Regions from separate parts of the Methylobacterium sp. Leaf94 genome, predicted to be linked through region 1. Evidence: predicted binding sites of a transcription regulator. Region 1 holds the regulator's gene; each other region holds the start of a gene.
What was found. The regulator PhoB, encoded in region 1, activates phosphate uptake and scavenging genes when phosphate is short. The targets are predictions, from matches to a motif close to TGTCATNNANCTGTCAT.
Positions count from the first base shown of each region.

Region 2: the regulator PhoB is predicted to act here: its motif matches at 2,169-2,185, upstream of ppk2 (polyphosphate kinase 2).
Region 3: the regulator PhoB is predicted to act here: its motif matches at 4,042-4,058, upstream of ASG63_RS12180 (DUF1045 domain-containing protein).

Region 1 is NZ_LMRM01000008.1:98,925-108,376, forward strand. Features, by position in the region: gene pstC (phosphate ABC transporter permease subunit PstC) at 1-100, shown strand, start outside; gene pstA (phosphate ABC transporter permease PstA) at 134-1,024, shown strand; gene pstB (phosphate ABC transporter ATP-binding protein PstB) at 1,077-1,895, shown strand; gene phoU (phosphate signaling complex protein PhoU) at 1,982-2,707, shown strand; gene phoB (phosphate regulon transcriptional regulator PhoB) at 2,738-3,442, shown strand; gene ASG63_RS06575 (matrixin family metalloprotease) at 3,496-4,524, opposite strand; gene ASG63_RS06580 (SDR family NAD(P)-dependent oxidoreductase) at 4,617-5,429, opposite strand; gene ASG63_RS06585 (MFS transporter) at 5,504-6,832, opposite strand; gene ASG63_RS06590 (alpha/beta fold hydrolase) at 7,148-8,167, shown strand; gene ASG63_RS06595 (NAD(P)-dependent oxidoreductase) at 8,210-9,079, shown strand; gene ASG63_RS06600 (hypothetical protein) at 9,095-9,451, opposite strand.
Region 2 is NZ_LMRM01000003.1:110,710-120,161, reverse strand. Features, by position in the region: gene minC (septum site-determining protein MinC) at 1-322, shown strand, start outside; gene ASG63_RS03320 (enoyl-CoA hydratase/isomerase family protein) at 326-1,120, opposite strand; gene ppk2 (polyphosphate kinase 2) at 1,211-2,128, opposite strand; gene ASG63_RS03310 (hypothetical protein) at 2,324-2,452, shown strand; gene ASG63_RS03305 (ABC-F family ATP-binding cassette domain-containing protein) at 2,537-4,162, opposite strand; gene ASG63_RS03300 (patatin-like phospholipase family protein) at 4,321-5,514, opposite strand; gene ASG63_RS26770 (histidine kinase dimerization/phosphoacceptor domain -containing protein) at 5,939-7,060, shown strand; gene ASG63_RS03290 (response regulator) at 7,057-7,497, shown strand; gene ASG63_RS03285 (ABC transporter ATP-binding protein) at 7,504-9,360, opposite strand.
Region 3 is NZ_LMRM01000018.1:38,664-48,115, forward strand. Features, by position in the region: gene phnE (phosphonate ABC transporter, permease protein PhnE) at 1-749, opposite strand, end outside; gene phnD (phosphonate ABC transporter substrate-binding protein) at 798-1,724, opposite strand; gene phnC (phosphonate ABC transporter ATP-binding protein) at 1,755-2,549, opposite strand; gene ASG63_RS12175 (DapH/DapD/GlmU-related protein) at 2,642-3,271, opposite strand; gene ASG63_RS12180 (DUF1045 domain-containing protein) at 3,284-3,949, opposite strand; gene ASG63_RS12185 (DUF3108 domain-containing protein) at 4,090-4,992, shown strand; gene ASG63_RS12190 (YgaP family membrane protein) at 5,109-5,327, shown strand; gene ASG63_RS12195 (GlsB/YeaQ/YmgE family stress response membrane protein) at 5,438-5,704, opposite strand; gene ASG63_RS12200 (RidA family protein) at 6,027-6,386, shown strand; gene ASG63_RS12205 (polyamine ABC transporter substrate-binding protein) at 6,383-7,525, shown strand; gene ASG63_RS12210 (M23 family metallopeptidase) at 7,612-8,982, opposite strand; gene ASG63_RS12215 (protein-L-isoaspartate O-methyltransferase family protein) at 9,102-9,452, opposite strand, start outside.

The DNA.
Region 1 (9,452 bases):
GCTGAACGCCCTGATGGCCCTCGGCTGCATCCTCTTCGTCATCACCTTCTTCGTCCTGATCGTCGCGCGCCTCCTCACCCGCCGCGCGAAGGTCGCCTGAGGCCAGCCTCACCGAGTCGTCAGGAGCCGCATCATGGACGCCGCGAACCCCCTCACCACCGCCGCCCCGGCCCGGATCAGCCGGGTCCGGCCCGGCCGCCGGGTCGCCGACCGGATCCTGATCCTGGCGAGCACGATCGCCACGCTGGTGGGCATCGTCGTGCTCGGCTCGATCCTGTTCATGCTGGTGGTCGAGGGCATCAAGGGCGTCTCGCCGACCCTCTTCACCGCCCCGACGCCGGGGCCCGGTTCCGAGGGCGGCGGCATCGCCAACGCGATCCTCGGCAGCCTGGTGATGACCCTCCTGGCCATCCTGGTGGCGACGCCCGTCGGCGTGATGGCGGGGACGTTCCTGGCCGAGTACGGCCGCAACTCGAAGATCGCCGACGTCATCCGCTTCCTCAACGACATCCTGCTCTCGGCGCCCTCGATCCTCATCGGCCTGTTCGTCTATACGCTGATGGTGCGCCCCATGGGCTCCTATTCCGGCTGGGCCGGCGCGGTGGCGCTGGCCATCATCGCCACCCCGGTGATCGTGCGCACCACCGAGGACATGCTGCGCCTCGTGCCCTCGACCCTGCGCGAGGCCGGCGCCGCGCTGGGCGCCCCGCCCTCCATCGTCATCCGGAGCATCACCTGGCGCGGCGCCAGCGCCGGCATCGTCACCGGCATCATCCTGGCCCTGGCCCGCATCGCCGGCGAGACCGCGCCGCTGCTCTTCACCGCGCTCAACAACAACAGCTGGTTCGCCCCCAACCTGATGGGCGGTGTGCCGAACCTGCCCGTGATGATCTACCAGTTCGCCCTCTCGCCCTATCCGAACTGGCAGCAGCTCGCCTGGGCCGGCGCCCTCCTCATCACCGTCACGATCCTCGCCCTGTCGATCGTGGCCCGCTTCGTCATCAAGACCGAGCGGTCGCGCTGACCACCCGCGCGCCGCCTGTCCCCGCCGCTTCGCCCGATAGGATCTTGAACCGATGAACGCCGCCCCCGGGATCACGTCCGCGCAGCTCACCGGACGCCACAAGGCCGACGAGTCCTCACCGGTCCGCATCGCCGTCAAGGACCTGAACTTCTACTACGGCAGCTTCCACGGCCTGAAGTCGGTCAACCTCAACTTCCACGACCGCCAGGTCACGGCGCTGATCGGCCCGTCGGGCTGCGGGAAGTCCACCCTGTTGCGCACCTTCAACCGGATCTACAGCCTGTATCCGGACCAGCGCGCGGAAGGGGAGATCCTCCTCGACGGCCAGAACGTCCTGGATTCCGGGGTCGACCTGAACGAGCTGCGCTCGCGCATCGGCATGGTGTTCCAGAAGCCGACCCCGTTCCCGATGTCGATCTACGACAACGTCGCCTTCGGCCTGCGCCTCTACGAGAAGCTGCCCAAGGCCGACCTCGACATGCGCGTCGAGGAATCCCTGCGCAAGGCCGCCCTCTGGGACGAGGTGAAGGACAAGCTCAAGCAATCCGGCATGGGCCTCTCGGGCGGCCAGCAGCAGCGCCTCTGCATCGCCCGCACGGTGGCCCAGCGCCCCGAGGTGATCCTGTTCGACGAGCCGACCTCGGCCCTCGACCCGATCTCGACGGGCCGCATCGAGGAGCTGATCGAGCAGCTGCGTTCGGAATTCACCATCGTCATCGTCACGCACAACATGCAGCAGGCGGCGCGCATCTCGCAGTTCACCGCCTTCATGTATCTCGGCGAACTGGTGGAGTTCGGGCCCACCACGCGCATCTTCATGAATCCGGAAAAGCGCCAGACGCAGGACTACATCACCGGCCGCTTCGGCTGATCCTCCGCCGGCCGGTCTCGGCCCGCGTCCCCCATCACCGCCAGGGCGGGCCCCGGACAGACGGGCCCGATCGAGGAGCGAACCCCATGCCCGACCACATCGTCAAATCCTATGATACGGACCTCGAGGACCTGCGCCGCTCGATCTCCGAGATGGGCGGCATCGCCGAGAAGATGATGACCGAGGCCGGCGAGGCCCTGGTGCGCCGGGACGCGCCCCTGGCCCAGGCGGTGATCGCCGCCGACGCCCGCCTCGACACCCTCCAGCGCGAGATCGAGGAGCGGGCGATCCTGCTCATCGCCCGGCGCCAGCCCCTGGCCATCGACCTGCGCGAGACCGTGACGGCGATCCGCGTGTCGAACGATCTCGAACGCATCGGCGACCTTGCCAAGAACGTCGCCAAGCGCGTCGTGGCGATCGCCGACCAGATCCAGCCGCAGAAGATCGTCATCGGCGTCCAGCACATGAGCGACCTGGTGCAGGAGCAGCTCAAGGACGTCCTCGACGCCTATGCCAGCCGCGACACCAAGGCGGCCCTCGACGTCTGGGAGCGCGACGACGCCATCGATGCCCTCTACAATTCCCTGTTCCGCGAGCTCCTGACCTACATGATGGAGGACCCGCGCAACATCTCGTTCTGCACGCATCTCCTGTTCGTGGCCAAGAACATCGAGCGCATTGGCGACCACACCACCAACATCGCCGAGACGATCCACTACCTCGTCACCGGCGAGAACCTCCTGGCCGAGCGCGAGCGCCCGAAGAACGACGCGTCCAACTACGCCACCGTGGACATGCCCGGCGCGGCCTGACCCCCGTGCCGGTCTGATCGAAAGCGCACGATGAGTACGCGTATCCTGATCGTCGAGGACGAGGAGGCCCTGACCCTCCTCCTCCGCTACAACCTCGAGGCCGAGGGGTTCATCGTCGACTCGGCCGCCCGCGGCGACGAGGCGGACCTGCGCCTGCAGGAGCAGGTGCCTGACCTCGTCCTGCTCGACTGGATGCTGCCGGCCCTGTCGGGGATCGAGCTCTGCCGCCGCATCCGCGCCCGGCGCGAGACCGAGCGGCTGCCGGTCATCATGCTCACGGCGCGGGGCGAGGAGGGCGACCGCATCCGGGGCCTCGGAACGGGCGCCGACGACTACATCGTGAAGCCGTTCTCGGTGCCGGAGCTCCTCGCCCGGGTCCGCGCCCTGCTGCGCCGGGCCAAGCCGGCCCACGTCGCCAACCTGCTGGTGGCCGGCGACATCGAGCTCGACCGGGTCAGCCACCGCATTCGCCGGGAAGGCCGCGAGATCCATCTCGGGCCGACCGAGTTCAAGCTCCTCGAATTCCTGATGCAGAGCCCCGGCCGGGTGTTCTCGCGCGAGCAGCTCCTCGACGGCGTCTGGGGCCACGACGTCTACATCGACGAGCGCACGGTCGACGTCCATGTCGGGCGCCTGCGCAAGGCCCTGAACCGCCCGCGCCAGAGCGACCCGATCCGCACGGTCCGCGGCTCGGGCTACTCCTTCGACGAGATGTTCGAGGCCGAGGCCGAGTAGCCGATCCCGAGGCGCGTCGGCCCAGCCGTCAGGCGGACAGCCGGGCCCGCCGCCTAGGCGAAGATCATCGCATCGGTGGGCAGGTGGACGGTGAAGGCCTTGCCCTCGTCGACCCAGCCCGGACCGGCGGCGCCGTGGTTGATGCCGTTGGCTTCCTCGGCACTGCCGGCGAAGTGATGCTGGCCGGTCTGGGTGTTGTAGAAGCGCTCCAGGGTCAGGCCGCCGGGGGCGCCCGCATCCGCGTAGGCCTCGAAGGCCACGCCCTCGTACGTGTAGGTCGGCGCCGTCTTGAGGACCTGGTCCCGCTCGGCGACGCTCGTCGTGAAGAAGTGGGCGTTCGAGGCCGTGTCGAAGAACCGGAACACGTCCACCGTGTCGGCGCCCTGGGCCGGGGCCGCCCACGGGGTGCCCTCGTAGGTGAACCACGGCAGCGTCTTTTCGATCTGCGCCTTCTCGGCCGTACTCGTGGTGTAGAAGTGATCCCCCGTATGGGTGTCGTAGAACCGATAGACCGCCGTGACGGCGGTGCCGGCGACCGGGCTCGTCTGTGCCGCCGCGGCCACCACCGGGGCGGGCGGCGCACCGTACAGGGCCTGGATCCCGGCGATGTCGCCGGCCGACAGGGTCGTGATGCCCCTGTCGAGGATGGTGTTCATCACCTCGGGCTTGGCGTCGTAATGGTCGAGGCCGAGCGCGTGGCCGATCTCGTGCAGCGCCACCAGGGAGAAATCGACGTTCTGGGTGCCGAAGACGCGGGCGCCGGAGGCGTGCCAGCCCTCGCCGCTGTCGAAGGTCACCTCCGCGGACTGCATGCGCTGGCCGCTGTAGGAATAGGTGGCGTAGCCCAGGGTCTTGCCGAGCCCGTCGATCCCCCCGAGGGTGAAGTCGATCTGGGCGTTGGCCGTCGCGGCCACCTGCTGGAAGGCGATGTCGGCGGCGGCGGCCCAGGTGGCGAAGGCGGCCTGGAGGAGGCTCACGAAGCCGGTGGGGATCGTGCCGTCGACGGCCCAGGTGACGGTGCCGCCGCCCGTGCCTGCCGCGCCCGTTCCCCAGCGTGGACCTTCCAGCGCATAATCCCCCATCGACCGCCCTCCCGTGCGTTCGGGCCAGGGTCGGCGGCAGAGCTTGCGAAATCCTTACCGGACCGGCCGCCACGCGTCGGGGCGGCGCGTCCTCACACGATGCTGCGCACCACGCCGCCATCGACGCGCAGCGCCGCCCCGCTGGTGGCGCTGGCGGCCGGGCTGCAGATGTAGGCGACCATGCTGGCGACCTCCTCGACGGTGGCGAGGCGGCCGATCAGCGAGGTCGGGCGGTGCTCGGCCACGAAGGCGCGGCCGGCGGCGTCGAGGTCGACGGCGCCCCCGGCTCCGCCGTCCTGCCCCTGCGCCATGCTCTTCATGAAATCGGCGACCCCCTCGGACAGGGTCGGCCCCGGCAGCACGCTGTTCACGGTGACGCCGCTGCCCGACACGGTCTCGGCGAGCCCCCGGGCCACGGCGAGCTGGGCGGTCTTCGTCATCCCGTAATGGACCATCTCCACCGGGATGTTCACGCCGGATTCGCTGGAGATGAAGACCACCCGGCCCCAGCCGCGCGCGACCATGCCGGGGGTGTAGGCCCGCGCCAGGCGCACGCCGCTCATCACGTTGGTCTCGAAGAACCGCTGCCAGTCCTCGTCCGGGATCTCGAAGAACGGCTTCGGCTCGAAGATGCCGGTGTTGTTCACCAGGATGTCGACGTCCGGCAGGCCGGCGACCACGCGGGCCGCCCCGTCCGGACTGGCGACGTCCCCGGGCGCCCCGATGAAGCCGGCACGGCCGGTCTCGCGCTTCAGGCGGTCGACGGCGTCGCGGACGCGGTCCTGCGTCCGCCCGTTGATCGCCACGTTGGCGCCGAGTTCGCCCAGGGCCTTGGCGATGGCGTAGCCGATGCCGCTGGTGGAGCCGCTGACGAGGGCGCGCTTGCCGGACAGGTCGAGGTTCATGGGATCGTCCTTCGGAGAGGCACTGATCCGGGTCAACGCGCAGGTCGGGCCCTGGTGCGATCGCGGCGGATGCGTCAGGCGCGGGGCTGGCGCCGCAGGACGCTGGTCACCGCCCCGAGGCTCGCCAGCGCGACGGCGCACCACAGGGTCGCGGTCACCGGCCCGGCCGGCGGGCCGCCCTGGTGCAGGCCGAAGATCACCGCCACCAGGGCCGCGCCGAAGGATTGCCCGGTGAGGCGGGCGGTGGACTGCATCCCGCTCGCCCCGCCGCTGCGGTCCCGCGGGGCGCTGGTGATGATGACCTTGTTGTTGGGCGACTGGAACAACCCGAAGCCGAGGCCGCACAGGGTCAGGCGCCAGGCGATGTCGGGATGCGACGCGCCCGCGGGGAGGAGGGCCGTCGCCGTCAGGCCGGTGGCCATCAGGGCGAGGCCGAAGCCGCCGAGCAGTCCCGGGGCGTAGCGGTCGGCGAGGCGCCCCGAGATCGGGGCCATCAGGGCGATGGCCAGGGGCCACGGCGTCATCAGGAAGCCGGTCTGGGTCTCGGAGAGGTGCAGCACGTCCTGGAAGTAGAAGGGCAGGGCGACGTAGGCCATCATCTGGGCCGCGAAGGAGGCGACCGAGCTCGCCATCGACAGGGCGAAGGCGGGAATCCGCAGGAGGTCGACGGGCAGGAGCGGGCGCGCCAGCCGGGTCTGGGTCCGGACGAACACCGCGCCGATCGCCAGGGCCGCCCCGATCTCGGCCAGCGCCACGCCCCGGGTCGCCGGGTCGCCGAGGCCGTCGACCCCGATGATGAGGAGCCCGAAGGTCACGGCGTTGAGGAGGGCGCTGCGGAGGTCGAAGCGCCCGCCGTTCCGGGGCGTCACCGGGAGGGTGCGGGCCCCCACCGTCAGGGCGATCAGCCCCACCGGCAGGTTGACCAGGAACAGCCAGGGCCAGCTCGCCACCGACAGAATGGCGGCCGCCACCGTCGGACCGGCGGCGGAGGCCATGGCCACCACCAGGGCGATGTTGCCGACGCCGCGCCCGATCATCCGCTGCGGGTAGATGAAGCGCACCAGGGCGGTGTTCACGCTCATGATGCCGGCGGCCCCGAGCCCCTGCGCGATCCGCGCGGCCACCAGGGCTTCGAAGCTGGGGGCGAAGGCGCAGGCGACGGACGCCGCCGTGAACACGGCGAGACCGGCGAGGTAGATCCGGCGATAGCCCAGGATGTCGCCCAGGGCGGCCAGGGGCAGCAGGGCGGCCGTCACCGCGATCTGGAAGCTGTTGGTCACGAAGATCGCCGCGGAGGGCTCGACCCCGAGGTCCTTGGCCATCACCGGCAGGGCGACGTTGACGATGGCGCCGTCGAGGACCGCCATGGTCATGGCGAGGCCGATCGCGAGGAGCGCCAGCATGCGTTCGCGCACCGGAATGCCGTCCAGTCCGGGCTCGGGCGGTGTCCGGGGCGGGAGATCCTGGTGCGGGAGATCTTGACCCTGGGAGGGATCCTGATCCCGGGACGTCGTCCGGTCCGGGGAGGAAGGTCGGCCGCGCGGATCCGGGCCGGGAACGTCGGTGGTCATGGCCGAGCCCTGGGACGCCGGGCCGGAAACCGCAAGGGCCGGGGAAACGCGGCGTGTCGTTTGTCACCGGGATCGGGCGACGCTGGTGCGGAACCTGCGCTATGTCAGCCCGGTGCGTAGGATTGCGCGCCGTTGCCGGGACCCCACATGGACGCGCTCCTCAAACTCTCCGCCCTGCTGCTGGCGGCCCTGCTGTCCGTGGCGCCCGCCGCCGCCCAGCCGACCGCCAACGACACGGCGCCCCTCGGCATCGCCCTGGAGGGCTTCGCCTACCCGTACCCGGTCTTCTATCTCGAGCGGATGCGCGACGGCGAGCGCCAGCGCCTCGCCTACATGGACGTGCCCGCGGAGGGACAGGCCAACGGCCGGACCGTCCTGCTGCTGCACGGGCGCAACTTCCCGTCGAGCTACTGGCAGCCGGTGATCCAGGCCCTGACCCGCGCGGGCTACCGGGTGCTGGCCCCGGACCAGCTCGGCTTCGGCAAGTCGGCCAAGCCCGTGGGGGCCTACACCTTCGACGCCATGGCGGCCGACACCGTGGCGCTGCTCGACTCCCTCGGCCTGGCCCGGGTCGACGTGGTGGCCCATTCCATGGGGGGGATGCTGGCGGTGCGCCTCGCGCGCAATGCCCCGACCCGGGTCAACAGCCTCGTCCTCGAAGCGCCGATCGGCCTGGAGGATTACCGGTTCACGGTGCCGCCGGTTTCCGACGCCACCCTGCTGCGCCTGGAGGGCGACGCCACGGCGGAGTCCTACCGCCGCCAGCTGATGACGAACTACGCCCTGTCGCTGCCGGCCTCCGCCATCGAACCCTTCGTGTCGCTGCGCGAGCGGGTGAAGGGCTCGGGCGAGTATCCGCGCTGGCTGCAGTCCTTCGTCAATGCCTACCAGGCGATCTGGGGGCAGCCGGTGGTGCACGAGATCCCGCTGCTCCCGGTCCCGACCCTCTTCATCATGGGCGAGAACGACCACAACGCCCCCGGCAAGCCCTTCGCGCCGGAAGCCCTCCGGGCCGGGATGGGGCGCAATGCCGAGCACGCGCGGACGCTGGCCGGCCGGATGCCGAACGGCCATGCCGTGGTGCTGCCCGGCATCGGGCACCTCGTCCACATGGAGGCGACGGACCAGTTCAACAGCCTGACGCTCGAATTCCTCGACGGCCACTGAGCGCCGGGCCACCACGACGGGAGAGACGACATGAGCGTGCGCATGGATGTCGGCGTGATCGGCCTCGGACGGATGGGCCGCGGCATGGCGGCGAGCCTGGTCCGGGCCGGGCACAGGGTCCGGGTCTGGAACCGCTCGGCCGGCGCGGCCGACGGGCTCGACGGGGTGGTCCCGGTGGCGAGCGCCGCCGAGGCCTTCGCCGGGGATGCGGCCATCACCATGCTGGCCGACGACGCGGCCCTGCGGGCGGTGATCATGGAGGGCGGCCTCCTCGACGGCCCCGGGCGCCCGGGCCTGCATCTCTCGATGAGCACGATCTCGGTGGCCCTGGCGCAGGAGCTCGCCGCCATCCACGCCCGCGCCGGCGTGCCCTACATCGCCGCTCCGGTCTTCGGACGTCCGGACGTCGCCGAGGCCGGCGCCCTGAACATCGTGGCGGCCGGAGATCTGGACGCGATCGCGCGGGCCCAGCCGCTCCTCGACGCCATGGGCGCCAGGACCTGGGGCTTCGGGACCGAGCCGCACCGGGCCAACGCGGTGAAGCTCGCGGGCAACTTCATGCTGATCGCGGCGATCGAGGCCATGGGCGAGGCGGCCGCCCTGGCCGAGGGCCACGGGGTGACGGGAGCCGACCTCCTCGACCTCCTGACGAACACCCTGTTCGCTTCCCCCGTCTACAAGAACTACGGCGCGCTCATCGCGGCCCGGCGCTACGAGCCGCCGGGGTTCAACCTCAAGCTCGGCGCCAAGGATGTCGGCCTGGCGCTCTCCGCGGCCGGGGCCGCCGGGGTGCCGATGCCCTTCGCCAGCGTGCTGCGCGACAACCTCATCGAGGCGATGGGCCACGGCGACGCCGAGAAGGACCTCGCGGCCCTCGCCGAGGTCGCCCGCCGGCGGGGCCGGACGGCCTGAGGGCGGTTTCCGCCTTCAGCGGAAGACGAAGAGCGACACGCCGACCACCACCGGCACCAGGGCGGCGAGGCCGATGAACAGCGGCATGACCCAGCCGCCGCCGGTCTCCGGCCTCGCGGCCTCTCGCGCCTTCGGCGGCGCGGCCTCGGTCTTCCGGGCGAGCGCCACGCGGGCATGCGAGGGGGCGTTGCCGGCCGCCTCGTCGTCGGTGCCAAGCTGCGACAGGCCGGGGTCGTACTGGGCGATCTTGTCCCCGGTCCGGCCACTGTCGATGTCCGCCTTCAGCATGGCGGTGGTGGGCCGGTCGGATTCGGGCGGCGTCGCGACCGCGAGGTTGCCCGGGGACGGGGGTGTTTCGGATCGTAAGGTCATG
Region 2 (9,452 bases), on a different contig from region 1:
GCTGATCCTCGATGCGCCCGTGCGCTCCGGGCAGACGATCCTGCACCTGGAGGGCGACATCACCGTGATGGGCTCTGTGGCCTCCGGGGCCGAGGTGATCGCGGGCGGCTCGCTCCACGTCTACGGCGCCCTGCGCGGCCGGGCGATCGCGGGGGCGGCCGGCAACCCGGAGGCGCGCATCACCTGCCGCCGGTTCGAGCCGGAACTCATCGCCATCGACGGGCTCTACCGCACCGCCGACGACCTCGGCCCGGTCCAGCGCGGGTTGCCCGCCCAGGTCCGTCTCGAGGGCGACGCCATCAAGGTGGCCGGCCTGGACTAGGCCCTACCGGCCCGTCCAGGCCGGGGGACGCTTGGCGAGGAACGCCTCCATGCCCTCGCGAAAATCCGAGCTGGTGTAGCAGAGGCGGATCAGGTCGTCGCCGGGACGCTCGTCGCCCGCATCGTCCGCGTCCTGAAGGCGGCGCAGGCCCTCCTTGGTCGCCCGCAGGGTGAGCGGCGCGTGACCGGCCACCAGGGTCGCGAGCTCCGTGGCGCGGGCCGCCAGGGCCTCGGCATCGGCCACGACCTCCCCGACGAGCCCGATGGCCAGGGCCTCCTCGGCCCCGACGAGGCGGGCGGTGAAGATCATGTCCTTGACCCGCGCCGGCCCGATCAGGGCGGAGAGCCGCCGCAGGTTGCCCAGCGAGAGGCAGTTGCCCAGGGTCCGGGCGATGGGAAAGCCCAGGCGGGCGTCGCGGGTGGCCAGCCGCAGGTCGCAGGCCGCCGCGATGGCAGCGCCTCCGCCCGTGCAGGCGCCGGCGATCGCCGCGATGGTGGGCACGGACAGGCGCTCCAGCGCGCCCATCACCCGGTCCATGAAGCGCTCGTAGTCGATCGCGTCCTGCGCGCTCGTGAAGCTCCGGAACTGGGCGATGTCGGTGCCGGCCGCGAAGGCCTTCTCGCCCGCACCCGTGATGACCAGGGCCTTGACGCTCCCGTCCGCCTCGAGGCGCGCACAGGCGTCGATCAGGCCCTGGTACATCCCGAAGGTGAGCGCGTTGCGCGCCTGCGGCCGGTTGAGGGTGAGACGCGCGATGCCGCCCTCGACCGTGAAGAGGAGTTCGTCGATCTGGGTCATGCGGGGTCCCTGGGCGCCGGGCGCGGATGCGTGCCCCTTCCTCTCGCCCATCGGGGCCGGGCGGAGCAAGCGGCCGGCCCCCTTCCCGCCTCAGAACACGGACGGCACGAACATTCCGGGCGGCACCGGGTGGCGGGTGTAGTCGTCGTGGCGCTCGCGGTCCGGCAGGTGCACGGGCGGATGCGCGACGTCGCCGTAGGGGATCTGCGTCAGGAGGTGGCTGATGCAGTTGAGGCGGGCGCGCTTCTTGTCGACCGCCTCGACCACCCACCAGGGCGCCTCGGGGATGTGCGTCCGGGCCAGCATGTCCTCCTTCGCCTTGGTGTAGTCCTCCCAGCGGCGGCGGGACTGCACGTCCATCGGCGAGAGCTTCCACTGCTTCAGCGGATCGTGGATGCGCATCTGGAAGCGGAAGGCCTGCTCCTCGTCGGTGATCGAGAACCAGTACTTGAGCACGATGATCCCGGAGCGGGTCAGCATGCGCTCGAATTCGGGCACGGAGCGGAAGAATTCCTCCACCTCGTCGGGCGAGCAGAACCCCATCACGCGCTCGACGCCGGCGCGGTTGTACCAGGAGCGGTCGAACAGCACGATCTCGCCGCCGGCCGGCAGGTGGGTGACGTAACGCTGAAAGTACCACTGGGTGCGCTCGCGCTCGTTCGGGGCGGGCAGCGCCGTGACGCGGCAGACGCGCGGGTTGAGCCGTTGGGTGATGCGCTTGATCACGCCGCCCTTGCCGGCGGAGTCGCGGCCCTCGAAGATCACCACGACGCGCAGCTTGTGGGCCTGGACCCAGTCCTGCAGGCGCACCAGTTCGTGCTGCAGACGGAACAGCTCGCGGAAATAGACCTTGCGGTCGAGGCCGGGCGGACGGGCGGGCTGCCCGAGTCCGTCGGCCAGGCGCTCGAGGCGCTCGTCCTCCATCTCGAGCTCGAGTTCCTCATCGAAATCGTCGGCGACCTCCCGGCGGATCGCCTCGATCTGCGCTGCCCGCTGTCCGCCGTCCATGTGGAAGCCCCGTCCCCGCCGAATTGCCGGCCGCGCTTAGACCACGGCATCATGACAGGCTTGATACGACGTGAGGGGCCGGCGACGGTCCGAGGGAACGGGGACCGCACATCGCGGGTTGAACGACAAGCTGCGCCATTTCGCGGGCCGCGAGCCCGGCTCGCCCGGCGCCCCACACATCTAGAGGGTCCACCCATGAGCCTGATCGGACGCATCGTCACCAAGCTCCTCGGCAACGAGGATCGTCCCGTGGTCCGCGACGACCGCAACTACGATTCCGGCACGCCGCTCGGCCGCCTGGTGACCAAGATCCTGCGGAAGTAAGAGCGCTCTCCGGGCGGCCGAGGCCGCCCGGTTTCCAAAGCCCTGGGCGGCTGAGTCCGCCCGGCTCCGGGCTGTGCTCGCGGCTCAGGCCGCCCGGCGCTTGGCCTTCTTCTCGCGTCCCTGGCCCGGCGCACGCTGGCCGGCCCGGGTCCGGTCGAGCACGAATTTCGCGTAATCGTCCATGTCGCCCGCAAAGGGCTTGATCGTGTTGTCGGCCGCCAGCCACAGTCGATCCGCCACCAGCTCCATCAGCGAGCGGTCGTGGGTGATGAGGATGACCGCCCCGCCGTAATCGTTCAGCGCGTCGAGGAGCGCCCTCCGGCTGTCGATGTCGAGATGGTTGGTCGGTTCGTCGAGGATGAGCAGGTGCGGCGCCTGCATCGCCAGGAGGTTGAGCAGCAGGCGCGCCCGCTCGCCGCCCGAGAGCGCGTCCACCGTCGTCTCCTGCTTGTCGAAGGCAAGGCCGAAGCTTGCGAGCTTGGCGCGCCGGGCCGACTCGCTGTCGTCGGGGCGCTCGCGCCGGATGATCGCGAGCGGCGTGTCCTTCGGGTCGAGGGCCTCGATCTGGTGCTGGTGGAACCAGCCGACCTGCACGCGCCCTTCCCGCACCATGCGCCCGTCCCGCACCGCGAGGGCGCCCGCCGCCATCTTGGCGAAGGTCGACTTGCCCGCGCCGTTGACCCCCAGCAATCCGATGCGGTCGTCGACGTCGAGGGTCAGGTTGAGGTCGCGCAGCACCGGCGCGTCGTCGCCATACGCGATGGTGGCGTCGGTGAGGTGCATCAGGGGCGGAGCCAGCGGCCGCTTCGGCGAGGGCAGGTGGAACGGTGCCACGTGCTCCTCGATGGTGGTGGCGATCGGCTCCAGCTTGGCGAGGCGCTTGACGCGGGACTGCGCCTGGGCGGCCTTCGAGGCCTTCGCCTTGAAACGATCGATGAAGCTCTGCAGGTGCGCGCGCTCCGCCTCCTGCTTCTGCTTGGTCGAGGCCTGGAGGCGGGCCTTCTCGGCCCGGCGCTTCTCGAAGTCGTCGTAGCCGCCGGTGTAGAGTTCGAGCTTGCCGCCGGCCACGTGCAGGATCGCGTCCACCGAGTTGTTCAGGAGCTCGCGGTCGTGGCTGATGATCAGGGCCGAGTGCGGGTAGCGCTTCAGGCGCGCCTCCAGCCAGAGGGCGCCCTCGAGATCGAGGTAGTTGGTGGGCTCGTCGAGGAGCAGCATGTCCGGCTCGGCGAAGAGCGCGGCGGCCAGGGCCACGCGCATGCGCCAGCCGCCGGAGAATTCCGCCATCGGCCGGGTGAGGTCCTCCACGGAGAAGCCGAGGCCGGCGAGGATCTCGCCGGCGCGCGCCGGGGCCCGGTCGGCGTCGATCTCGATGAGGCGGGCATAGATCTCGCCCAGGCGCTCGGGCGCGGCGGTCTCGAGCTCGGCGTTCAGGGCCTCCCGCTCCACGTCGGCGGCCAGGATCGTATCGATCAGGCTGACGGGGGTCGCGGGGTGTTCCTGATCGACGGAGGCGACGCGGGCGGTCTTCGGCAGCAGGATGGCGCCGCCGTCCGGCTGCAGTTCACCCAGGATGATCTTGAAGAGCGTCGACTTGCCGACGCCGTTGCGGCCGACGAGCCCGACCTTGGCGCCGGGCGGCACCGCGACGCTGGCGCGATCGAAGAAGCGCCGGCCCCAGGCGCTGAAGGTGAGGTCGTCGATCTGAATCATGCGGGGGCTCGTCGGGGGCGGGGGCACCGGACGGACCCGGACGCGGGCCGGACCCTATCGCACCGCACCATCCGGCGCGAGGGGTGCGGCACGCAACCGGCCCCCTCGCCCCACGCGCCTCGGGGCGTGCCCGGGCGGGAAACGACCCGGGCGCCGGCCTATTGCGCGGCCACCACCGAGGCCTTCACCAGCGGCGCCACGGGCACGCTCTTGCGCCAGAACGTGCCGGTGCGGCCGGTCTCGTAGCCGGTCTCGTACAGGCTGCGCATGTAGCCGGTGTCGAAGCCGCGGGCCGTGGAGGTGTTGGGCGCGGATTCGTCGATGTAGGCGAGGTTGAAGCCGATGCCGTTGTTGCGGGTGAAGGCATAGGTCGAGGCCAGGGTGGCGCGGCTGCGGGCTCGGCTCGCCGTGGTGAACGCGCGCTCGACGATGGAGAGCGTGTTGTTCTGGGCGAGGTCGAATTCCGGCTCCAGGCGCCCGTTGATGATGACGTAGATGTCCGACTTGGCGCCCGCCTTGAACCGGCCGTCGCGCAGCAGGAACGATTGCGGGAGGGTGAAGACCGGCGTCACCACGGAGCCGTCGACATGCATCTCCTGGAAGGTGCGCTGCGCCGCCTGGACGTCGATGAGCTGCGGCGGGAACACCGCCGGGATGCTGGCCGATGCGGTGAGCACGTCGGTGAAGAGGTCGAGGGCGGCGGGGCCGCCGCTGGTGGCGATGGCGCCCATGTTCCAGATCACGGCGCGCTGGGCATCGAGGTTCGTCGTCACCACGAGGAGGCGACGGCCCTTGGCATGCTGGGCGGCGACCGCCGCCAGGAGGTCCGGCGTCACGTAGCGCCGCACGAGGTCCCGCAGGCGCCCGTCCCCGAACAGGCCCGAGCCGAACAGCACGTTGGCGAAGCTCGGCGACTGGACCAGAGTCGAGGCGACGCCACTGGTGTAGATGTCCTTCAGGATGGCGTCGTATTCCGGCCCGACGAAGGCGAAGGGCGCGATCAGGGCACCGGTGGAGACGCCGGAGACCAGGGAGAATTCCGGGCGCTTGCCGGACTCGGTCCAGCCGTTCAGCAGGCCGGCGCCGTAGGCCCCGTCGCCGCCACCGCCGGACAGGGCGAGGTAGGCGAACGGCACCCTGCTGTTCTGGGGGCGCGCCGACATCTCGGTGAAGGTCTTCTCCGAGGCATCCGCGTAGGCGCGGACGTTCGGATCGAGCCCTGGCAGGACCGCGTCGGCCGCCTCGCTCGCCGTGTAGGGCGTGCGCGGCGTGCTGCCACAGGCCGCGACCTGGCCCGCAACGAGCAGGGCCAGGAGCCCCCGGGTCCAACGGCGACGACGCAGGTTCGACATGTCCACAGCCAAGTCCACAGCCTCAATCCCGGAGCCCGACCCCGGCACGACCCTAGCACGGAAAATGAGCTTGGCCGTTGCCGCGTTCCGGCTACGCTTCGCGACGCTGGACCGGTGTGGCATTCGGGCAGCAGCCGCGCGATCCCACGGGATCGTGTGGAAGCATGTCGACGGCCGGAGCCTCCGCGGCCCGGCCCGACATCAAATGAACTTCCTGCGCACACGTCCGTTGGAGCACCATACGGTGACGGTTGACCGTTGCGGTCACGACCCGACGTCCAGTTCCCCTCGCGAAACCTGCTTTCGCCGACCGGTCGCGCTCACGCGGAGCGGCCGTGCCGCCCGCATGTGCCGTCGATGGTCCTGACGATGACGGCGTGAGCAGGACAGCCCCAGGGATCAGTGGCGCGAGGAGGCAGAGGCGATGGAACGAGACGACGCGTGGCACCTGACGGGTGATCTGATGATCGAGCACGGCAAGGGCGATCCGTTCGCCGCCGCCATCCGGGCCACCCGCATGCCCATGATCGTCACGGACCCGCGCCGCGACGACAATCCGATCGTCTTCGTCAACGATGCCTTCCTGCGCCTCACCGGCTACGAGCGCGGCGAGATCATGGGGCGCAACTGCCGCTTCCTGCAGGGCCCCGACACCGACCCGAACGCGATCCAGCAGCTCCGCGAGGCCGTGGGTGCCCGGCGCGACATTTCCGTCGACATCCTGAACTATCGCAAGGACGGCACCTCGTTCTGGAACGCCCTCTACATGAGTCCGGTCATCACCAAGGGTGGTGACCTGCACTACTTCTTCGCCTCGCAGCTCGACGTCACCGACCGGGTCGACGCGCAGATGCGGACGCAGAACGAGAAGGAGCACTTCGAGCGCGAGGTCGCCAAGCGGACGCGCGAGCTGTCGGACGCCCTGGCGGCCAAGACCATGCTCGTGCACGAGGTCGACCACCGGGTGAAGAACAATCTCCAGATGGTGGCCTCGCTCCTCACGATGCAGACCCGGAGCATCTCGGACCCCACGGCGCGCGAGGCGATGAAGTCGATGCTGACCCGGGTCGAGGCCCTGGGAACGGTGCACAAGCGCCTCTACCAGTCCCACGACGTCGAGCGCTTCGACGTGGCCGAGTTCGCCCGCGAGCTCGCCACGGACCTCGTGCGCGGCTCCGGCCGATCCGAGATCAGCCTGCACCTCGACCTGGAGCCCGTGGAGGTCCCGGTGGAGAAGGCGCCGCCCGTGGCGCTGATGATGAACGAGCTCATCACCAACGCGCTGAAGCACGCCTTCCCCAGCAACCGGCCGGGACGCCTCTCGATCCGGGTCCAGCCCGATGGACGCTACTTCGGCATCCGGATCATCGACGACGGCATCGGCATGCCCCAGGAGGTCGTCGGCACGCGCTCCTTCGGCAAGCGCCTGATCGAGAGCTTGGCGCGCCAGCTGAATGCCAGTATCGCCTGGCAACCGGGCGATCCCGGAACGTCGATCGACATTCGCCTCCCGCGCGAATCCCCGGGCGCCAAGGACAGCACGTGAGCGAACCCCTCCGGGTACTGATCGCGGAAGACGAGGCGCTCATTCTGATGCAGCTGGAATTCCTCGTGGAGGATGCCGGCCACGTCGTCCTCGGCAGCGCGGCGACCGCCGCGGAGGCGATCGGGATCGCCCGCGAGGTGCGGCCGGATCTCGTTTTCGTCGACCTCCAGCTGCGCGGCGGCTCGTCCGGCATCGACATCGTCCGGGCGTTGCGGGACGATGCCGCCATGATCCTGGTCTTCGTCACCGCCAATGCCCAGCACCTGCCCGAGGGATTCGAAGGGGCTGCCGGCGTGATCGCCAAGCCCTTCACTGAGGCGGTTATCTTCGACACCCTGGCGTATTTCAGCGAGTGCGTGCACGCGCCGCCGCCGCGCTCCCCCCTGCCCCTCGGCCTACGCCTCGCGCCCGCCTATCGCGACGCCCTCGGCGTCTAGGCCGGCTCAGCGGTAGCCGGCCGCCTGCAGCTCGAACAGCTCGGCGTAGCGGCCACCCAGCGCCTGCAGCTCCGCATGACTGCCCGATTCGATGACCCGACCACCGGCAAGGACCAGGATGCGGTCCGCCATGCGCACCGTGGAGAAGCGGTGCGAGATCAGCACCGCCGTGCGCCCGTGGCTCAATTCGCGGAAGCGCTGGAAGACCTCGAACTCGGCCCGGGCATCGAGGGCGGCGGTGGGCTCGTCGAGGATCAGGATCTCGGCTTCGCGCATGTAGGCGCGGGCGATGGCGATCTTCTGCCACTCGCCCCCCGACAGGTCGACGCCCTCGGCGAAGCGCTTGCCCAGCGGCTGGTCGTACTGGAGGGGCAGCCGGCCGATGACGCCGTCGGCGAGGCTGCGCCCGGCCGCACGGGCGATCCGGTCGGGGTCGTCGCGCGCCTCGATGCGGCCCACGGCCACGTTCTCGCGGGCGGTGAAGCTGAAGCGCACGAAATCCTGGAAGATCACGCCGATGCGGCCGCGCAGGTCCTCGAGGTCGTAGGCGGAGAGGGGCCGACCGTCGAGGAGCACGCGGCCCTCCGTCGGGTCGTAGAGCCGGGTGAGCAGCTTGACGATGGTGGTCTTACCGGCGCCGTTCTCCCCCACCAGGGCCAGCACCTCTCCGGCCGCGAGGTGGAAGCTGAGGTCGCGCACCGCCCAGGTTTCGGTGCCGGGATAGCGGAATCCCACCGCCTCGAAGACGATTCCGCTCCGGATCGGACGCGGCAGGGGCGCCGGGTTCGCGGGTGAGCGGATCGCCGGCACCACGGCGAAGAACGAGAACAGATCGTCGAGATACTGTGCCTGGGCGGCGATCTGTGAGAAGCCGAGGAGCAGCCCCTCGATCAGGCCGCGCAGGCGCTGGAAGGAGCCCGCCAGGAAGGCGAGGTCGCCGATGGAGAACTGGCCCGCGGCGGTGCGCCAGACGATGGTGGCGTAGGCGAGATAGTAGGCCAGCGTGCCTAGGGCCGCGAAGGCCCCGCCCCAGCCGGCGCGGCGCAGCGCCAGGGCTCGGTTGTCGGCCACGAGCTTGGACGCCAGCCCCCGGTAGCGCTCGGCGATGTAGCCGTTCAGCCCGAACAGCTTGACCTCTTTGGCGGATTCCACGCTCGCCCCGAGGAAGCGCAGGTAGTCGATCTCGCGCCGCTCGGGCGTCCGGGTCCAGGCCAGCCGATAGCCCTCGCGGTTGAAGTAGGTCTCGTTGAGGAAGGCCGGCACCAGGGCGACCACGAGCAGCAGGATCAGCCCGGGCGCGAAGGCCACGAGGCCCAGCGCGAAGGCCGCGAGGGTGATGAGATCCTGCCCTTGACCGAAGAGCTGGAACAGGAGGTTCGAGCGGCCGGTGACCTGACGGCGGGCCCGCTCGAGGCGGTCCTGCTCCGCGCTGTCCTCGAACTGCTCGAGGTCGAGCTCGGCGGCGTGCCGCATCAGCTTCAGGGTGGCGGACGTGCCGTAGAGGTCGGCCACGAGGCCGTCGACCAGGGTGCTGGCCCGCCCGAGGAGGTCGGCGAGGATGGCGAGGCCGAACTCCGCCGCAACCAGCACGGCGAGGTGCCGCAGGGCGGGATCGGACAGCCAGGCCTCGGGCCCGAGGCCGCCCGGATGCGGCCGGCCATGCTCGGCCACGATCGCGTCGAGGATGAGCTTGGCGAGGTAGAGCATCGCCACGGGCAGGCTCGCCCGCGCCAGACGCAGGCCGAGGCTTACCACGAGCAGGCGGGGGCTCGCGGCATAGACGAGGCGCGCCAGGGCCGGGAGGTGGCGCAGGGCGCCGAGGCGCGCGGAGAGGACGGTCAGAGGGGAGAGACGGTCGGGCATCGGCCGGGACCATGACCGGGAGCGGCACCTCCGTCGATGCCGCAGACGCCGCACCCAGTCGCGCAGATGTCAGCGCGGGACCGACCAACGTC
Region 3 (9,452 bases), on a different contig from region 1:
AGCTCCTGCCCGATGCCGCCGGCGCCGACGAAGCCCATGACGCCGGCACCCCGCACGTTGATCTCGAAGCGCAGCAGCCCGTAGGAGACGAAGTTCGACAGCACCTGCGGCAGCACGGCGAAGCGCAGGGTCTCGATCCGCCCGGCCCCGGCGGCGGTGAGGCTCTCCACCGGCCGCATGTCGATGTTCTCGACGACCTCCGAGAACAGCTTGCCGAGCGCCCCCGTGCTGTGGATCGCCAGGGCCAGCACGCCCACCATCGGCCCGAGGCCGAAGGCGATGACGAAGAGCAGCGCGAACACGATCTCGGGCACGGTGCGGCAGAATTCGAGCCCGCGCCGCACCAGGATGCAGGCCGTCCGGCTGCCCGTCACGTTGGCGGCGGCGGAGAAGCACAGGAGGACGCCGCCGATCGCCCCCAGGAGGGTGCCGAGATAGGCCATCAGCAGGGTCTCCCCCAGGAGCCCGAGCCATTTCGGCCCGCCCCAGTACCATTCGGCCAGGTCCCCCGGCAGGTTCGCCCAGGTCAGGGGCGGCAGGATCTGGACGATGTAGTCTGTGAAGCGGCCGAGATGGGTCGCCAGCACCCAGGGGCGCACCTCCGCGGCCCAGGCGGCGAGCCCGGTGAGGACGACGAGCCCGGCGAAGCCCGCCCAGGTCCGGCGCCGGGTCGCGGCGACGACGGCGTCGTAGGCCCCCGCCAGGGCGGCGGCCCGGTCCGGGGGCAGGGGCGCGATCCGCTCAGGCATCGGTCGTCCCCGGCGCGCCCCCGCGCCCACGGCTCGTGACGGGTCCGGTCAAGATTTGCGGCGCTGGTCGTCGTTGAACTTCAGCATCTCGATGATCGGCTGGTAGTCCTTCAGGGTCACGGGGGTGAGGCCCTGGTCCTTGCCGTCCGAGAGCCGGTCGAAGGCCGCCTTGTCGGCCGTGGGCATCGCCACCAGGGCCTCGCGGATCTTCGCCTTGAGGGCGTCGGGCAGGCTCGACAGCATGGCGAAGGGGCCCTCGGGCAGGAAGTCGGACTTGAACACCACGCGGAAATCGGCCTGGCTCATCGGCGTGCCGTCGGGCTTCTTCAGCATGCCCTTGGCGGCCATGCGGGTGACCATGGTGTCGGTGTCGGTGTTGTAGAGGTTGGCCGCCGCGTCCACGGTGCCCTGCACCAGGGCGAGGACCGCGTTCTCGTGGCTGCCGGCATAGACGGTCTTGCCGAAGACCGTGTCGACCGGGTAGCCGGCCTTGTTCAGGAAGAAGCGCGGCGCCTGGTTGCCGGAGGTGGAGTTCGGGTCGACCAGGGCCAGGTTCTTGCCCTTGAGGTCCTCGATCGTCTTGTAGGGGCTGTCGGCGCGCACGTAGACCACCGAATAGTAGCCCGAGGCGCCGGTGTTGTGGCGCTGGTTGACGATGGGCTCGACCTTGACGCCGGTCATCACCGCGCGGGCGAAGGAGGCGGGGCCGTAGAAGGCGAGCTGGGCGTTGCCGGCGCGCTGGCTCTCGATCACGGCGGCGTAGTCGTTGGCGATGCGCAGCTTGACCGGCACCCCGAGGGCCTTCGACAGGTAGGCGGTCATCGGCGCGTAGCGATCGGTGGTGCCCGACGCGTTCTCGGCCGGGATCACCGCCAGGGTCAGCTCCGGATAGGCCGCACTCCAGTCCTGGGCGGCGGCGGGCGCGGCGAGGAGGGCGAGCGCGAGGGCTCCGGCGAGGGATCGGCGGGTCAGCATGGGAAACTCCCGGATGGAGGGTTTCAGGACTCAGGCGACGAGGGCGGCGGGGTAGGGCGCGCGGCGCGCGGGCGCGTCCATGACCTCGCCCGCCTCCAGCCCGTAGAGCTGGCGGGCGACGTCCTCGGTGAGGTCGGCGGGGGCGCCGTCGAACACGAGGCGGCCGTCGGCGAGGCCGACGAGGCGGTCGCAATAGGTGCGGGCCAGATCCAGGGAATGCAGGTTGCACAGGACCGTGATGCCGTGGCGCCGGTTGGCCTCGGCCAGGGCGTCCATGACGATGCGGGTGTTGCGCGGGTCGAGGGAGGCCACGGGCTCGTCGGCCAGGATCAGGTCGGGGGCCTGCATCATCGCCCGCGCGATGGCGACGCGCTGCTGCTGGCCGCCGGAGAGCTGGTCGGCCCGGTGCCCGGCGAAGTCGCCCATGCCGAAGCCGTCGAGGGCGGCCAGGGCCAGGGCGCGCTCGCCCTCGGACCAGAGCTTGAGCAGCGCGCGGTGCCGGGGCACCTCCGAGAGCCGGCCCATCAGGACGTTGCTGAGCACGTCGAGGCGGCCGACGAGGTGGAACTGCTGGAAGATCATGGCGCAGCGCGCCCGCCAGCGCCGCAGGTCCCGCCCGCGCAGGGCCGTGACGTCGAGGCCGTCGAACAGGATGCGGCCGCCCGTCGGCTCGGCGAGGCGGTTGATCATCCGCAGCAGGGTCGACTTGCCGGCGCCCGAGCGCCCGATCACGCCGACGAAGCGGCCGCGGGGGATGGCGAGGGAGACGCGCTCCACGGCGCGGCGGTCGCCGTAACGGCGCGTCAGATCTTCGAGGATCAGCATGCGGGTATCCGGCGCTTCACGATGAACGCCGGTAAACCCGCGGGGCACGACAGGATCATGACAGTTGTTCGGCTAATCGAGAGCTGGAAGCCTCAGGCCTCTGCTTCGTAGCGCTCCAGGAACGCGTCGATCGACAGGGCGCGGAAGTCCGGCAGGGCGCGGCGCAGGCGGGCGTGGTCCCAATCCCACCAGGCCAGGGCCAGCAGGCGCTCGGCGATCGCCTCGGGGAAGCGGCGGCGCACGACCCGGCCCGGATTGCCGACCACGACGGTGTAGGGCGCGACATCCCGCGTCACGATCGTGCCGGCGCCCACCACCGCCCCGGTGCCGATGGTGCGCCCGGCCAGGATGACGGCGCCGTGGCCGATCCAGACGTCGTGGCCGATGCGGACGGGCCGGGCCCGGCGCCGGGCGAAGAAGGCGGGCTCGTCCCGCTCCTCCCCCGGCCAGTAGGCGCCGGCCCGGTAGGTGAAGTGGGATTGCGAGGCCCGCTCCATCGGGTGGTTGCCGGGGTTGATCCGCACGTGGGAGGCGATGGAGCAGAACTTGCCGATGGTGGTGTGGTTCGCCTGCCCGTCCTCGACGATGTACGTGTAATCGTCGAGATGCGTCTCGCTGAGGCGCGTGCGCGCGCCGACCTCGGTGTAGCGCCCGAGGCGGCACGCCGAGAGCTCGGCGGTCGGGTGGACGGCCGGTTCGAGGCCGAGGCGATCGGAGACCATCGGGCGATCCTGTCAGGCGGGGAAGGGGAGGCGGCGTAGGAGGCGGAACGGGCCCGCGCCGTCCTGGACGACCACGCTCACCGCATCGACCGTCAGGTCGGGCAGGCCCGCGGCGGCGGCGGCCAGCAGGGGCAGGGCGGTCGCCCCGTCCTCCGGCCCGAGGGGGCCGGTGAGCGTCATGTGGAAGCGGAAGGCCTCGAAGACGTGCGGGTAGCCCCAGCTCTCCAGCAGCGCCCGGCCGCGGGGATCGAGGCGCTCGGGGCGGCGGCGGGCCCGCTCGGCGGGCGTGAGGGGCGCGCGCAGGGGATCGAGGGCCGCGACGCACTCGGCGGCGAGGAGGCCGAGGGCGGCCGGGGGGGCAACCGGCACCAGGGCGGCGAAGGCCCCGAGGGCGGCGACCCGCAGGGGGCCGACGGGCAGGGGGCTCCGGTGCGCGGCCAGGGCCTCGGCCGCCGCGAGGAGATCGGCCTCGGTGGCGCCGGGGGCGAGGCGCATCGGCGCCTTCAGGGTGGCGTGGAAGCCGTAGGTGCGCGGCTCGGCGGTGTGGGCGGCCAGGATCGCCCGGAGCGCCTCCGGGCCGGGCGCCGGGCCGGGACCGAGGATCGCCTCGCCGAAGGCGGCCAGGGCCGAGCCGGGGGCGGGCGTGAAGTACAGGGCGTATCGGGCGGGTCGGTCCAACGGGGTCGTGTCCTGGCGGCACGCGAGGGGCGGGGTGGGCCGCACGGGGTGCGCCCGCGCGCGAGGTGCCGAAGCGCGCATACCACGGGCGCCCGACGCCGATATGACAGGCTGGGCGCCGTCCGAGGCGCGATGAGGCGATGGCCGTGTCCGCGCGCAGGCACAGACAGATCCGGACCCTGACCCCGCCCTCCCTTGCCGTGGCGGTCGCCCTGCTGGTGGCCGGCGGGGCCGGCGCGCAGGCCGCGGGGGAGGCGCCCACGCGCCGCTTCACGGCCGCCTACGGCCTGAGCTTCCTGAACCTGCCGGCGGGCGAGGCGAGCCTCGCGGTCGAGCGGGCGGACGCGCGCTACGCCCTCGAGCTCGAGGCGGGCCTGCGCGGCCTCGCCGGATTCTTCTTCGACGGGGCCGGCAAGGCCACCGTCGCGGGGTCGACGAATCGCGCCGGCGCGGTCACCGCCACCTTCCGGATCGACAGCCGCTACGGCGGCAAGCCGATCGCGGTGGAACTCGACCTCGCCGGCGGGCGCGTGCGCAGCGCCAGCGTCGCGCCGCCCCCGACCCCGCGCGACGACCGGGTCCCGGTGGCGCCGGAGGACAGGGTCGGCGTGGTCGACCCCCTGACCATGCTGACGATTCCCCTCGGGACCGCTCCCCTGGACCCCGGCCTGTGCGACCGGCGCATCCCGGTCTTCGACGGGGCGAGCCGGGCCGACCTCGTGCTGTCGCGGGGCAGCCTCGCCACGGTGACGGAGGGCGCCTATCGCGGCCCCGCCCTCGACTGCCGGGTGCGCTGGGTGCCGATCTCCGGGCACCGCTCCGGCGGGAGCAACGTCCGCCGCATGGCCGCCAACGACGACATGCGGGTGCGCTTCGCCCCGATCCTCGACGGGGCGCTGCTGCTGCCGCTGTCGATCACGGTCGCCACCGGCTGGGGCTCGGTGCGCATCGAGGCGACCCGCTGGGGCGGGGCGCCGCCGGCCGGCCCGGACGCCCCGGCGGCGAGGCCCGGGGTGACCGTGCGGCTGCCCAACGCCCGCTAGCTGGGGCGTGGCTGGGACCGGCCCCGGCGACGACCTCGTGCCGCCCCGCACGCCGGCGGTGGAACGCCCGTTCCCCCGCCGCGTTCGCCCCGCGACGCAGCACAGGAGACGCCAGCATGGCCAATGCGATGATCCACGACATCTTCAGCGGCACCCCGAACCTCACCACCACGGAGCGCGCCGTCTCGGTGGTGCTCGGCCTCGGCATCGCCGCCGCCGCCGCGCAGCCGCGCCCGAACAAGTGGCTCAGCCTCGCGGCCCTCGTGGTCGGCGCCGGCCTCGCCATCCGCGGCGCCACCGGCCACTGCGCCGTCAAGGCCGCCACCGAGGCCTGACCGGCCCCGCGCCCGGTGCCCACGGCATCGGGCGGATCGCGACCGGACACGAAAAAGGGGCGCCTCGGTGAGGCGCCCCGTCTCGTTTCGGGCTTCGGACGTCGCTGGCCTTACAGCGTGGTGGTCGAGCGGCGGCCCTGGATGAAGCCGTAGATCGCCAGCACGACGATGGCGCCGACGACGGCGCCGATCAGGCCCGCGCCCTGGTTCGGACCGTACCAGCCCAGCGCCTGGCCGAGGAAGGTGGCGACGAAGGCGCCGACGATGCCGAGGATCGTGGTCAGGATGAAGCCGCCGGGCTCGTTGCTGCCCGGCATGATGAACTTGGCGATGACACCGGCCAGAAAGCCGATGATGATGGTCCAGATGATACCCATGAGCTGATCCTCGAACTTGGCCGAACCCTCTGGGTCGGACGTCACTGGCGGCAGGGGCCGGCTTTCGAGCCTTGGCCTTGGCGCATGGGGTGAGAACGCCGCACCCGCGGGATGAGTTGCGCCGCACGACGGGACTTTGTCACGTGGACGGAAACGCCGATCCGGCGCGGCCGGTTCGCCGCGCGCGCCGGGCGCGGGGGGCCTTTACGTTCGGGTCCCCGACGCGGCACAACGCTTGCCCCGAGCCGGGATGCCAAGGGGGCATTCCAGGGGTGCCCCGCGGCATCCCGCGGCCGACACGCGAGAGGCACGTATCCCCGCCATGACGATCCAGCGCTTCGAATCCGGTCCCCGCATGAGCCAGGCCGTCACCTACGGCGACATGGTCTTCCTCGCGGGCCAGGTGGCCGGCACGGTGGTGGGCGCCGGCGTCACCGCGCAGACTCAGGAGATCCTGGGCGAGATCGACCGCCTGCTGGCGGCCGCCGGCACCGACAAGAGCCGCATCCTCACCGCCACCATCTACTTGGCCGACATCGCCACCTTCGCGGAGATGAACGCCGCCTGGGACGCCTGGGTGGCGAAGGACAACCCGCCGGCCCGCGCCACGGTGGAGGCCAAGCTCGCCGCCCCCGAATACCTTGTCGAGATCGTGGTCGTGGCCGCGAAAGGACAGGCATGAGCCGAGCCGGCACCCGCCGCGCGCTCCTGTCCGGGGGGCTGGTCGCCGGGGCGCTCGCCGCCCTGGCGCCCGGCCTGCCGGGGGCCCGGGCGCAGACGCCCGCGCCGCAGGGCGAGCGCGTGGTCAACATCTACAACTGGTCGGACTACATCGACCCGAAGGTGCTCGACGCCTTCACCCGGGAGACCGGGATCAAGGTCGTGTACGACACCTACGACAACAACGAGATCCTCGAGACCAAGCTGCTGGCCGGGCGCTCGGGCTACGACGTGGTGGCCCCTTCCGGGCCGTTCCTGCAGCGGCTGATCCGGGCGGGCGTGTTCCAGCCCCTCGACAAGGCCCGGATTCCCAACCTCGTCCATGCCTGGCCCGAGATCGCCGCGCGGCTCGCCACCTACGACCCCGGCAACACCTACGCCGTGGACTACATGTGGGGCACCACCGGCATCGGCGTGAACCTCGCCCAGGTGCGCGAGCGCCTGGGGGCGAACCAGCCCCTCAACAGCTGGGGCCTCGTCCTCAATCCGGGCCTGATGGCCAAGCTCAAGGATTGCGGGGTGATGCTGCTCGATTCCCCCGAGGACCTGATCCCGAGCCTGCTGCCGTTCTATGGCTTCAAGCCGGATTCCAAGCGCTGGGACGACATCACCCAGGTCACCGACGCCCTGTTCAAGGTCCGCGGCTCGGTGCGCAAGTTCCACTCCTCGGAATACATCAACGGGCTGGCCAACGGCGACCTCTGCCTGGCGGTCGGCTATTCCGGCGACATCATGCAGGCGCGCAAGCGGGCCGAGGAGGCCAAGAACGGGGTCGAGATCGGCTATGTCATCCCCCGCGAGGGCGCGCTGATGTGGTTCGACGCCCTCGCGATCCCGAAGGACGCCCCCCATCCTGCCGAGGCCCACCGCTTCCTCGACTACCTGATGCGGCCCGAGGTGGCGGCGGCCAACACCAACTTCGTCTCCTACGCCAGCGGCAACGCGGCGGCCCGGAAGTTCGTCAAGCCCGAGATCCTGGCCAATCCCGGCATCTACCCGGACGAGGCGACGATGCAGCGCCTCGCCAGCAACACCGCCTGGGACGACCGCACCCAGCGCTTCGTCACCCGGAGCTGGACCCGGGTGCGCACCGGCCGCTGAGGCCGTCGCCGACCGGCCCCCCAAACGAGAACGGCGGCCCCGAGGGACCGCCGTTTCGTGTTTTCGGACGCTCCGACCGGGGGGGGTCAGTTGCTGGCGAGGTGCGGCATCGGGTCGACCGGGGTCGCGCCCTTGCGGATCTCGAAGTGGAGCTGGGGCGAGGTCACGTTGCCGGAGGCGCCGGACTTCGCGATGGTCTGACCGCGCTTGACCTTCTCGCCGGGGCGCACGTCGAGCTCGCCGTTATGGGCGTAGGCCGAGACGTAACCGTTGGAGTGGCGCACCAGGACGAGCTTGCCGTAGCCCTTCACGTCGGAGCCCGCATAGGCCACGGTGCCGTCCTCGGCGGCCTTCACCGCGGTGCCCTCGGGCACCGAGATGTTGATGCCCTCGTTGCCGGAGGTGCCGTAGCCCGAGATCACCCGGCCCTTGGCGGGCCAGCGGAAGGACTGCTCGGAGGCGGCGACCGACCCGGTGCTCGCCGGCTCTGCCTTGGGCGCCTCGACCGCAGCGACCTTCACGGGCGCCTTGGCGGCCTCCTTGGCGGCGGCCTCCGCGGCCTTCGCCTCGGCGACCTTGCGGGCGGCCTCCTTGGCGGCGTCGGCCTTGGCCAGCTTGGCCGCCTCGGCCTCGGCCGTCTTGCGGGCCGCCTCGGCCTTCTTGGCCGCGTCCTTGGCCGCGTCCGCCTTCGCCTCGGCCTTCACCTCCGCCTTGGCTTCCTTGATCTCGATCTTGCGGACCGCCTTGTCCTCGGCCTTGGCGACGGCCTGACCGGGACGGGGATGGGCCTTGCGGGCCTCGGCCGCCTTGGTCTCGGCGAGCTTGGCGGCGGCCGCCGCCTTCTCCGAGGCCTTGCGGGTCTCGGAGGCCTTCGCAGCCTCCACGACCTTGCGGGCTTCGGCGAGCTTGGCGGCCTCGGCCTGGCGCTTGGCCTCGACCTTGGCCTCGGCGGCCTCGCGGGCCTCCGCCTCGCGGCGGGCGTCGGCGGCACGCTTCTCGGCGGCCCGGTCGATCACCTTCGGGGCCGGCGCGGCGGGCACTGCGCGGGTGCTCATGCGGGCCGCATCGGGATTCATGCCCGAGACCGCCGAACCCGTCATGCCGCCCGAGACCGGCTCGGTGGAGGCGAGACGCGTGGTCTGGGGCCGGGCCGGGGCGGGGGCCGCCGCCATCGGGCGGGGCGACATGGCCGCCGGCGAGGAAGCCGCGCCCGGGGCCCCGAGGGCCTGGGACTGGATGCGGCTGGTGCGCACCACCGGCGCCGGGGCGATCTCGCCGTCGGGCAGGCTGCCCGTCGCGGCGGGCTCGCTCGACAGGTTCGAGGCAAATGGATTGCCGAAGGGATCGCCCAACCGGGACGCATCCGAAGAACAGGCGGCCGCACCGCCTCCAATCACGCCGATGAGCGCGAAACGCGACAGCGTCCTCAACCCTCGACCAGTCCCGCGAACCCGCATCGACGCACCTGTTTGCCTGACGCAACTTGATGACGTCATTCAAACCCGATTCAGGTTAAGCAACCGTTCCGATTCACCACGTTCGCGGCAAGGACGGGGCTCCGCCGGAACCTTTCGCGCTACAGGACGCCGGCGCGCCCCGGGGTGAGCGGCGCCAGCCGGACGGCCGCGCCGGGGCGCACGTCCAGGGCGCCGTCCGGTCCCCGCGTCCAGGTGACGAGGCCCGCCGCCTCGGGCCGGCCGACCGGGGCGACGAGGCGGCCGCCGGGGCCGAGCAGGTCGCCGAAGTGCCCAGGAATCGCCGGAACCGTCCCGTTGAGGAGGATGCGGTCGAAGGGCTCCGCCCCCCGCAGGGTCGCCGGGTGCAGCCCGTCCCCGATGGTGATCGTGGCGAGCGGCCGGTCCTCCGGCACGAGGTTGTCGCGGGCCTCGTCCGCCAGGGTGGCGTAGCGCTCGAGGCTGCGGACATG